DNA from 2 places in the Streptomyces sp. NPDC059828 genome. Region 1 is predicted to be linked to the other one. Evidence: riboswitches for the same ligand, from Rfam matches in the RefSeq annotation. Region 1 holds a riboswitch; the other holds the start of a gene.

The links. Region 1 has a riboswitch for guanidine ahead of ACFV6V_RS15220 (DMT family transporter). Riboswitches for the same ligand answer to the same signal wherever they lie in the genome.
Region 2: linked by a shared signal. The riboswitch ahead of ACFV6V_RS22140 (MBL fold metallo-hydrolase) and the one ahead of ACFV6V_RS15220 (DMT family transporter) in region 1 are both predicted to bind guanidine.

Annotation. Positions count from the first base shown of each region.
Region 1 is NZ_JBHWIW010000021.1:43,919-47,249, forward strand. Features, by position in the region: gene ACFV6V_RS15200 (HNH endonuclease signature motif containing protein) at 1-525, opposite strand, end outside; gene bcp (thioredoxin-dependent thiol peroxidase) at 628-1,095, opposite strand; gene ACFV6V_RS15210 (DUF3618 domain-containing protein) at 1,238-1,558, shown strand; gene ACFV6V_RS15215 (co-chaperone GroES) at 1,614-1,952, shown strand; guanidine-III (ykkC-III) riboswitch at 2,021-2,082, shown strand; gene ACFV6V_RS15220 (DMT family transporter) at 2,114-2,434, shown strand; gene ACFV6V_RS15225 (transglycosylase domain-containing protein) at 2,544-3,331, opposite strand, start outside.
Region 2 is NZ_JBHWIW010000038.1:37,090-40,420, reverse strand. Features, by position in the region: gene ACFV6V_RS22145 (1-aminocyclopropane-1-carboxylate deaminase/D-cysteine desulfhydrase) at 1-885, opposite strand, end outside; gene ACFV6V_RS22140 (MBL fold metallo-hydrolase) at 1,027-1,905, opposite strand; guanidine-III (ykkC-III) riboswitch at 1,918-1,985, opposite strand; gene pnuC (nicotinamide riboside transporter PnuC) at 2,131-2,790, shown strand; gene ACFV6V_RS22130 (AAA family ATPase) at 2,787-3,331, shown strand, end outside.

The DNA.
Region 1 (3,331 bases):
GTCCACCTCCAGGGGCAGCGGACGGCCTCGCCAGACTGGTGCCGTACCGCAGAGCGAGCAGCGCTCCGCAGTACCCATGGCCATCAGCGCCCGCTTGAGGCGATCGCCAGGGATCCGGCGTGCACGTGAGGGTTCCTGCTCGACCAGCAGTTCCTGCGGGCTCCGGCGGAGCCGCTGCCCAGCTCGGGGCGGTGGGGCGAAGTGCGACGTGGAGATGGCGTACCTCGCGATGCGTCGGCTGATGTGCGTGTGGTGACCGCCGACGACCTCGACGCCCAGGCGTCGCAGTACCTCAGTGACGCTTGTCGAGGCGGCAACCACAGGTTCGAGCACGTCCCTCGTCCACCGCGTCCCCTCGCGCTCGAAATGGGAGGTGTCCACGTCCAGCCGCTTCATTCGGTCATGTATGTAGCGTCGCGACGCGCCCTTCGGATCGACCCCCAGCCTCGTCAGCGCCTCGGACAGCGTCCTCGACGACCGTGCCGCCTCCGCCAGGCGCTCGCGCGTGTACGGACTGACCGGCATCGCCCCTCCGTTCCGGCTGCGTGTTCGTGGCCTCGCACGGAGTAACGAACCGGTTGTCGGATGGTCACGCCCCCGCGGGGCGTGACCATCCCCGGGAGGACTTCAGATGCCCAGATCCTTGATGATCTTGGCGACATGCCCCGTGGCCTTGACGTTGTACAGCGCCCGTTCCACCTTGCCGTCCTCGTCCACGACGATCGTCGAGCGGATCACCCCGGTCACCGTCTTGCCGTAGAGCTTCTTCTCGCCGAAGGCGCCGTAGGCCTCCATGACGGACTTCGACGGGTCCCCGACCAGCGTGACCTTCAGGCTCTCCTTCTCGCGGAACTTGGCGAGCTTCTCCGGCTTGTCCGGGGAGACGCCGATGACGTCGTAGCCGGCGCCCGCGAGGAGGTCCAGGTTGTCGGTGAATTCGCAGGCCTGCTTGGTGCAGCCCGGGGTCAGGGCGGCGGGGTAGAAGTAGACGATGACCTTGCGGCCCTTGTGGGCGGCGAGCGAGACCTCGTTGCCGTCCGCGTCGGGCAGGGTGAAGTCCGGGGCGGTGTCGCCGGGCTGGAGTCGCTCGCTCATTCTCGGTTCTCCTCAGAGGGGACAGGCGTACGGCACCGAGCGTAATAGGGGTGCCATGGGGTGTGGCGTGCGTCGAGCTGACAGACTGTCGATGACGTAGCACTTGACGAAGACATACGGATACGACCACGGAGGCGGCGCAGTGTCGGATTCCAGGACCCCTGCGCAGATCGAGGCGGATATCGTCCGCCGCCGAGACCTGCTGGCCGAGACACTTGATGAGATCGGTGTACGGGTGCACCCGAAGACGATCATCGGGGATGCGAAGGCCAGGGTCGCCGCGACCGTCGACCACACGGCCGGGCGGGCGTTCGTCGCCGCGAACCGGCTGCTCACGGATGTGAGGGCGCGCTTTGTGCATCACGACGGCGCGCCCCGGCTCGAGCGGGTGGTGCCGGTGGCCCTCGCCGTCGTGGGGGTCGTCGGTCTGCTGGCGCTGTCCACCAGGAAGCGGAAGGTGTGACCGGCTGTGACCCCGGCGAGGTGCGGGGCGGGCCTGGGCAGGTAGGTTCGTGCTTGTGAGCGAGAACACGCACGACAAGCTGCCGATCAAGATGCTGCACGACCGGGTGCTGGTCCGGTCCGACGCCCCGGAGGGGGAGCGGCGTTCCGGGGGCGGCATTCTCATTCCGGCCACCGCCGCCGTCGGCCGTCGGCTGTCCTGGGCCGAGGTGGTCGCGGTCGGGCAGAACGTCCGCACGGTGGAGCCGGGTGACCGGGTGCTGTACGACCCGGAGGACCGGGCCGAGGTGGAGGTGCGCGGGGTCGCGTACATCCTCATGCGTGAGCGTGATCTGCACGCGGTGGCGGCCGACCGGTTCGAGGGCGGCGTGGACTCGACGGGGCTGTATCTGTAGCGCCGGCATCTCCGGCGACGATATGCCCGGGAGGGCCCGGTGACCATGGTCACCGGGCCCTCCTCGGCGTTGCTACGGTGGTCCGTACCCGACGAGACGCGCCGTACCGGGCTGGCAAAGACGACGCACCCCGTTTCCGCTTCGTCTCGGAGGTGCCCGTCATGGCCTGGGTCCTGCTGCTGCTCGCCGGTCTGCTCGAGGTCGGCTGGTCGATCGGTATGAAGTACACCGATGGATTCACCCGGCTGTGGCCCAGTGTCCTCACCGCTGCCGGGATCGTCGCGAGCATGCTCCTCCTGTCCTGTGCCGCGAGAACGCTGCCGATCGGTACGGCGTACGGCGTCTGGGTCGGCATCGGTGCGGCCGGTGCGGCGGTGTTCGGCATGGTCGTGCTGGGGGAGCCGGCGACCGCCGCCCGGATCTTCTTCGTCGTGCTGCTTCTGGTGGCCGTGGTGGGTCTGAAGGCGACCTCGGGGCATTAGGCCGTGGTGTCAGACCCGTGGTGTCAGACCCGTGGTGTCAGGACGTGGTGGAGAAATCCGGCCTGGCTCGCGGGCGACGGCGCTGTTTGTGAGGTACGGATTGCCCCCGTCACCGTCCGGGGGGCAGCGCGGGGAGGCCCGTCCAGGGGCCGTCGGTGCGCCCCTGTGCCGGGAGGCCTCGGCTCGGAGCCGTATGCCCCGGGGCGGGCCGGCGCGGTGCGCGGCCCGTTTCCGCGGATGGGTGGTTCGTGGCGCGGCCCGGGGCCGGTGGTGCCATCGGGACGATGTCGTCTTCGGTGTCGTCTTCGTCCCGGCTGTCGCCTTCGCGCCGGTCTCCCTCGTCGAACCGCTCACGTCCGGAAGGCTCGTCGTCGAGAGACCAGGGCCCCTCCGGTGTCAGTTCCTCCTCCGCTTCCTCGTCGAGCAGCAGGTCGAAGTCGGTGACCCGCCTACCCTTCAGCGCGTCCGCCGTGTACTGCGCCCAGATCCGGGCCGGGGGCCCGCCGCCGCTGATCCTGGCGTACCCCAGAGCCCCGTACAGCGGCTTGTGCACCCCGGTGTCCGGGTCCTGGCCCATCACGGCGACGACCGTCGCCAGCTCGGGTGTGTAGCCGGCGAACCACGCCGCCTTGTCGTCCTCCGCCGTGCCCGTCTTCCCGGCGGAGGGCCGCCCCGCCTGCTGCGCCGCGGCGCCCGTGCCCTCCTCCACCACGCTCCGGAGCATCAGCGTGGTCGTGTCGGCGGCCTCCCGGCTGATGGCCTGTTCGGTCTCCCTGTCCGGCAGCTCGATTTCCTCGCCGCTCCTGGAGATGCTCTCGACCAGTGAGTACGTGCCGTGCCTCCCGTGGTTGGCGAGGGTCGCGTACGCCTCCGCCAGCTCGAGGACGCTCGGGGTCG
Region 2 (3,331 bases), on a different contig from region 1:
GCTCTCGCTCTCGGCGGCGAGGCGCAGCGCGCCGAGGGCTTCCGGAGTGCTGTGGCCGTAGCCGGGGCCCAGCCAGTCCCGCACCATGGTCACGTCGTCCGGGGTGATCCCGGTCGCCGGAAGGTCCGCGCCGCGCTCCCGCAGCAGTCGTCCGGTCCGCTGGGCCAGGGCGGCGATGGCTGGTGCGTCGAGGCGCAGGGTGTCGTTGACGACCACGCCCACGACCCGGGTGCGCTCAAGGCCCGCGAGCCGAAGACCCAGTGCCAGTCCGGCTGCGGTGCCGCCCGAGCCGACGGCGGTGACGACATGGGACGGCTCGGGGAGGTCCCCGGCGGCCACCTGTGCCGCGAGCTCGAACGCGGCCTCGGCATAGCCGAGGGTGCCGACCGGGGCCGAGCCGCCCGCGGGCAGGAAGTACGGCAGTCGTCCGCCGCGCGCATGGCGCAGGAAGAGCCAGGGGGCCGCCGCGACGGTGCGCGCCTTGGTGTGGGTGAAGTGCAGGGCGGCGCCCGACCGCCGAAGCCGCCGCAACTGCTCCCGCACATGGTCGTCGACCGGCTGGTCGATCAGGGCCAGTGCGGTGTCCAGGCCCTGCTCCCGGGCGTAGAGGGCGGTCGCCAGGCCCCAGTTCGTGCCGAGCCCGCCCACCGTGAGGATGGTGCGCGCGCCCCGGCGGCGTACATCGGGAAGGATCCACTCCAGCTTGCGGACCTTGTTGCCGCCCCATCCGCCCGAGCCGTATCCGCTCTCGTCCTTGCACCACAGCGTCACACCGCGGGCGAGCCCGGTCAGTTCGCGTACGGGCGTCGGCCCATCGCCGAGCGGCACATGGGGGAGGGAGGCGGCGAGCCGCGGATACCGGTGGTGCAGCAGCGGCTTGTCCATGCCTGGTGACTCCCGTCCCGGGGTTCGCCCCGGCGCTCCCGGGCCGGGCACAGCGTACTGACGCCGTTCACGGAGCGGTACGGCGCCGACGGAGGCGTGGACGCACGCCCCGAGCGACGGGACCCGGCCTGTTCGTGCCACTCATTCGCTGGGGCACAGCACGAAGAGCGGGAAGGCACGGCGGCCGGGCCGGCCGCCGCACTCCTCCAGCGCTGCGCGGATGTCGCGCAGGTGGCCGGTGGTCATCTGCAGTGGGGGCTCGTCGGGCTGGTACACGGTGCGGATCGGGTAGTCCACGCCCGGTTGCCGGGTCATCTCGATGTGGCAGCCGAGTACGTGGGTGACCGTCCGGTGGTCGCAGAAGTCGATCAAGCGATCGATCGTCCGGGTGAACGCCTGCCAGTCCTTGATGTAGAGCCGACCCGGGTAGACCGTGTCGCCGGTGAGGAGGAACCCGGCCCACGGGTCGTAGAACGTGACCGCCGCCTCGTGGTGACCCGGGGTGGCCAGACACTCCAGCACCCGCCCCCCGAGGTCGACCTCCGCCACGGCATCGGGGCGTTCGGCGAATCCGAAGTACGGCCAGGCGGTGACCGGATCCGCGCCGACCACCGTGGTGCCGGGACGATCGGCGAACTGGCCGTCGCCCGCGATGTGGTCACCGTGCGGATGGGTGTGCAGCACCAGCAGCTCGTACCCCTCACGGGGGTGACGGGCCAGCCAGGTCTCAATGAGCTCGTCGACCACCGGGCGCAGGGGGAAGAACTCGGCGGAAGCGGTGGCTCCGGTGTCGATCAGCAGCACCCGGGCGTTGCCGAACAGCAGGAACAGGAAAGGCGCTTCGTAGTCGATCGCCATGTTCTGCCGGAGGACGAAGGTGTGCTCGTCATAGGCGTGGACCTGGATGTCCGGGTCGGTGTTGTGCTTGGCCGACGGCGAGCCGTGGATCCAACGCACATCCAGCGCACGAGGCCTGGGAGTCGCTCCGGTGAAGTCGATCAGAGAGGTGTGGGCACCCATGGCGATCCCTTGAGTGCGTCGTCTTGGCGGGCCGGGTACGGCGCACATCTCGTCCGGGGCAGACACATATGAGCCTCCACGGCGAGGTTAACACGCACCATCGGGCCGATCAGGCGCCCGTCGCGGCCTCGAAGCAGGCCCAGGGACGGGTTGCCGGGTCCGCATCGTGCTTGCCCAGCCACCCCTCCCGCTTTATAGTCAGGATGACTCTTAAGGGGGATGGTCGTGGACCTGGCAGATGTGCTCGAACCGTTGCAGCGACCGCTGTTCACGCTGCTCGGCACCCCGGTCAGCTGGACCGAGGTGCTCGGTTTCGGAAGCGGCGCGCTCTGTGTGTGGCTGGTCGCCCGGCAGCACATCGCCAACTGGCCGATCGGCATCGCCAACAACGCGCTGTTCATCCTGCTGTTCACGCAGGCAGGCCTGTACGCCGATGCGGCGCTCCAGGTCGTCTTCATCACCCTCGCCGCATACGGCTGGTGGACCTGGGCCCACGGGGGTGGACCAGGCTCCGACGCCCTCCCGGTACGACGCACCACGCGTGCCGAGTGGACATGGCTGCTCGCGGCGGGGGTGGTGGGCACTCTCGGCTTCACACTGCTGCTGGACCACGTCACCGACTCGACCGTCCCCTTCTGGGACGCCCTGACCACCGCGCTCTCCCTCATGGCGACCTACGGCCAGTGCCGCAAGCGGCTGGAGTCCTGGTGGCTCTGGATCGCCGCGGATGTCGTCTACGTGCCTCTGTACGCGTACAAGGAGCTCTATCTCACCGCGCTGCTCTACGCCGGGTTCCTGGCCCTGTGCGTCAACGGTCTGCGCTCCTGGTCGCGGGAGCAGATGGCGGCGCAGGCGCCGCGCCCGATGGAGGCGACGGCGGCATGAAGCGCCACGGACACGGGCTTGTGCTCGGCAAGTTCTATCCGCCGCACGCCGGGCACCACCATCTGGTGCGCACGGCTCGCGACCGCTGCGAGCGGCTCACCGTGCTGGTCTGCGCCGCGTCCGTCGAGTCGATACCGCTCGAGGACCGCGTGGCATGGATGCGGGAGGTGCATCCGGACGCCGACGTCGTGGGGGCCGTGGACGACATCCCCGTCGACCTCACCGACCCTGCCGTCTGGGACGCCCACATGGCGGTCTTCCGCGCCGCAGTACCCCGGCGGGTGGACGCCGTCTTCACCTCGGAGCCCTACGGCACCGAACTCGCCCGCCGCTTCCGGGCCGAGGCCGTCTGTGTCGACCCCGCCCGCACGGTCTTCCCGGTGTCCGGGACCGCCGTGCGCAAGGACCCCGTGGGCTGCTGGGACTTCCTGGAGCCGCCCGTGCGCGCGGCCCTGGCACGACGGATCGTGGTCCTCGGCGCCGAGTCGACCGGCACCACCACACTGGCCCGGGCGCTCGCGCGGCAGCTCAGGGCACGCGG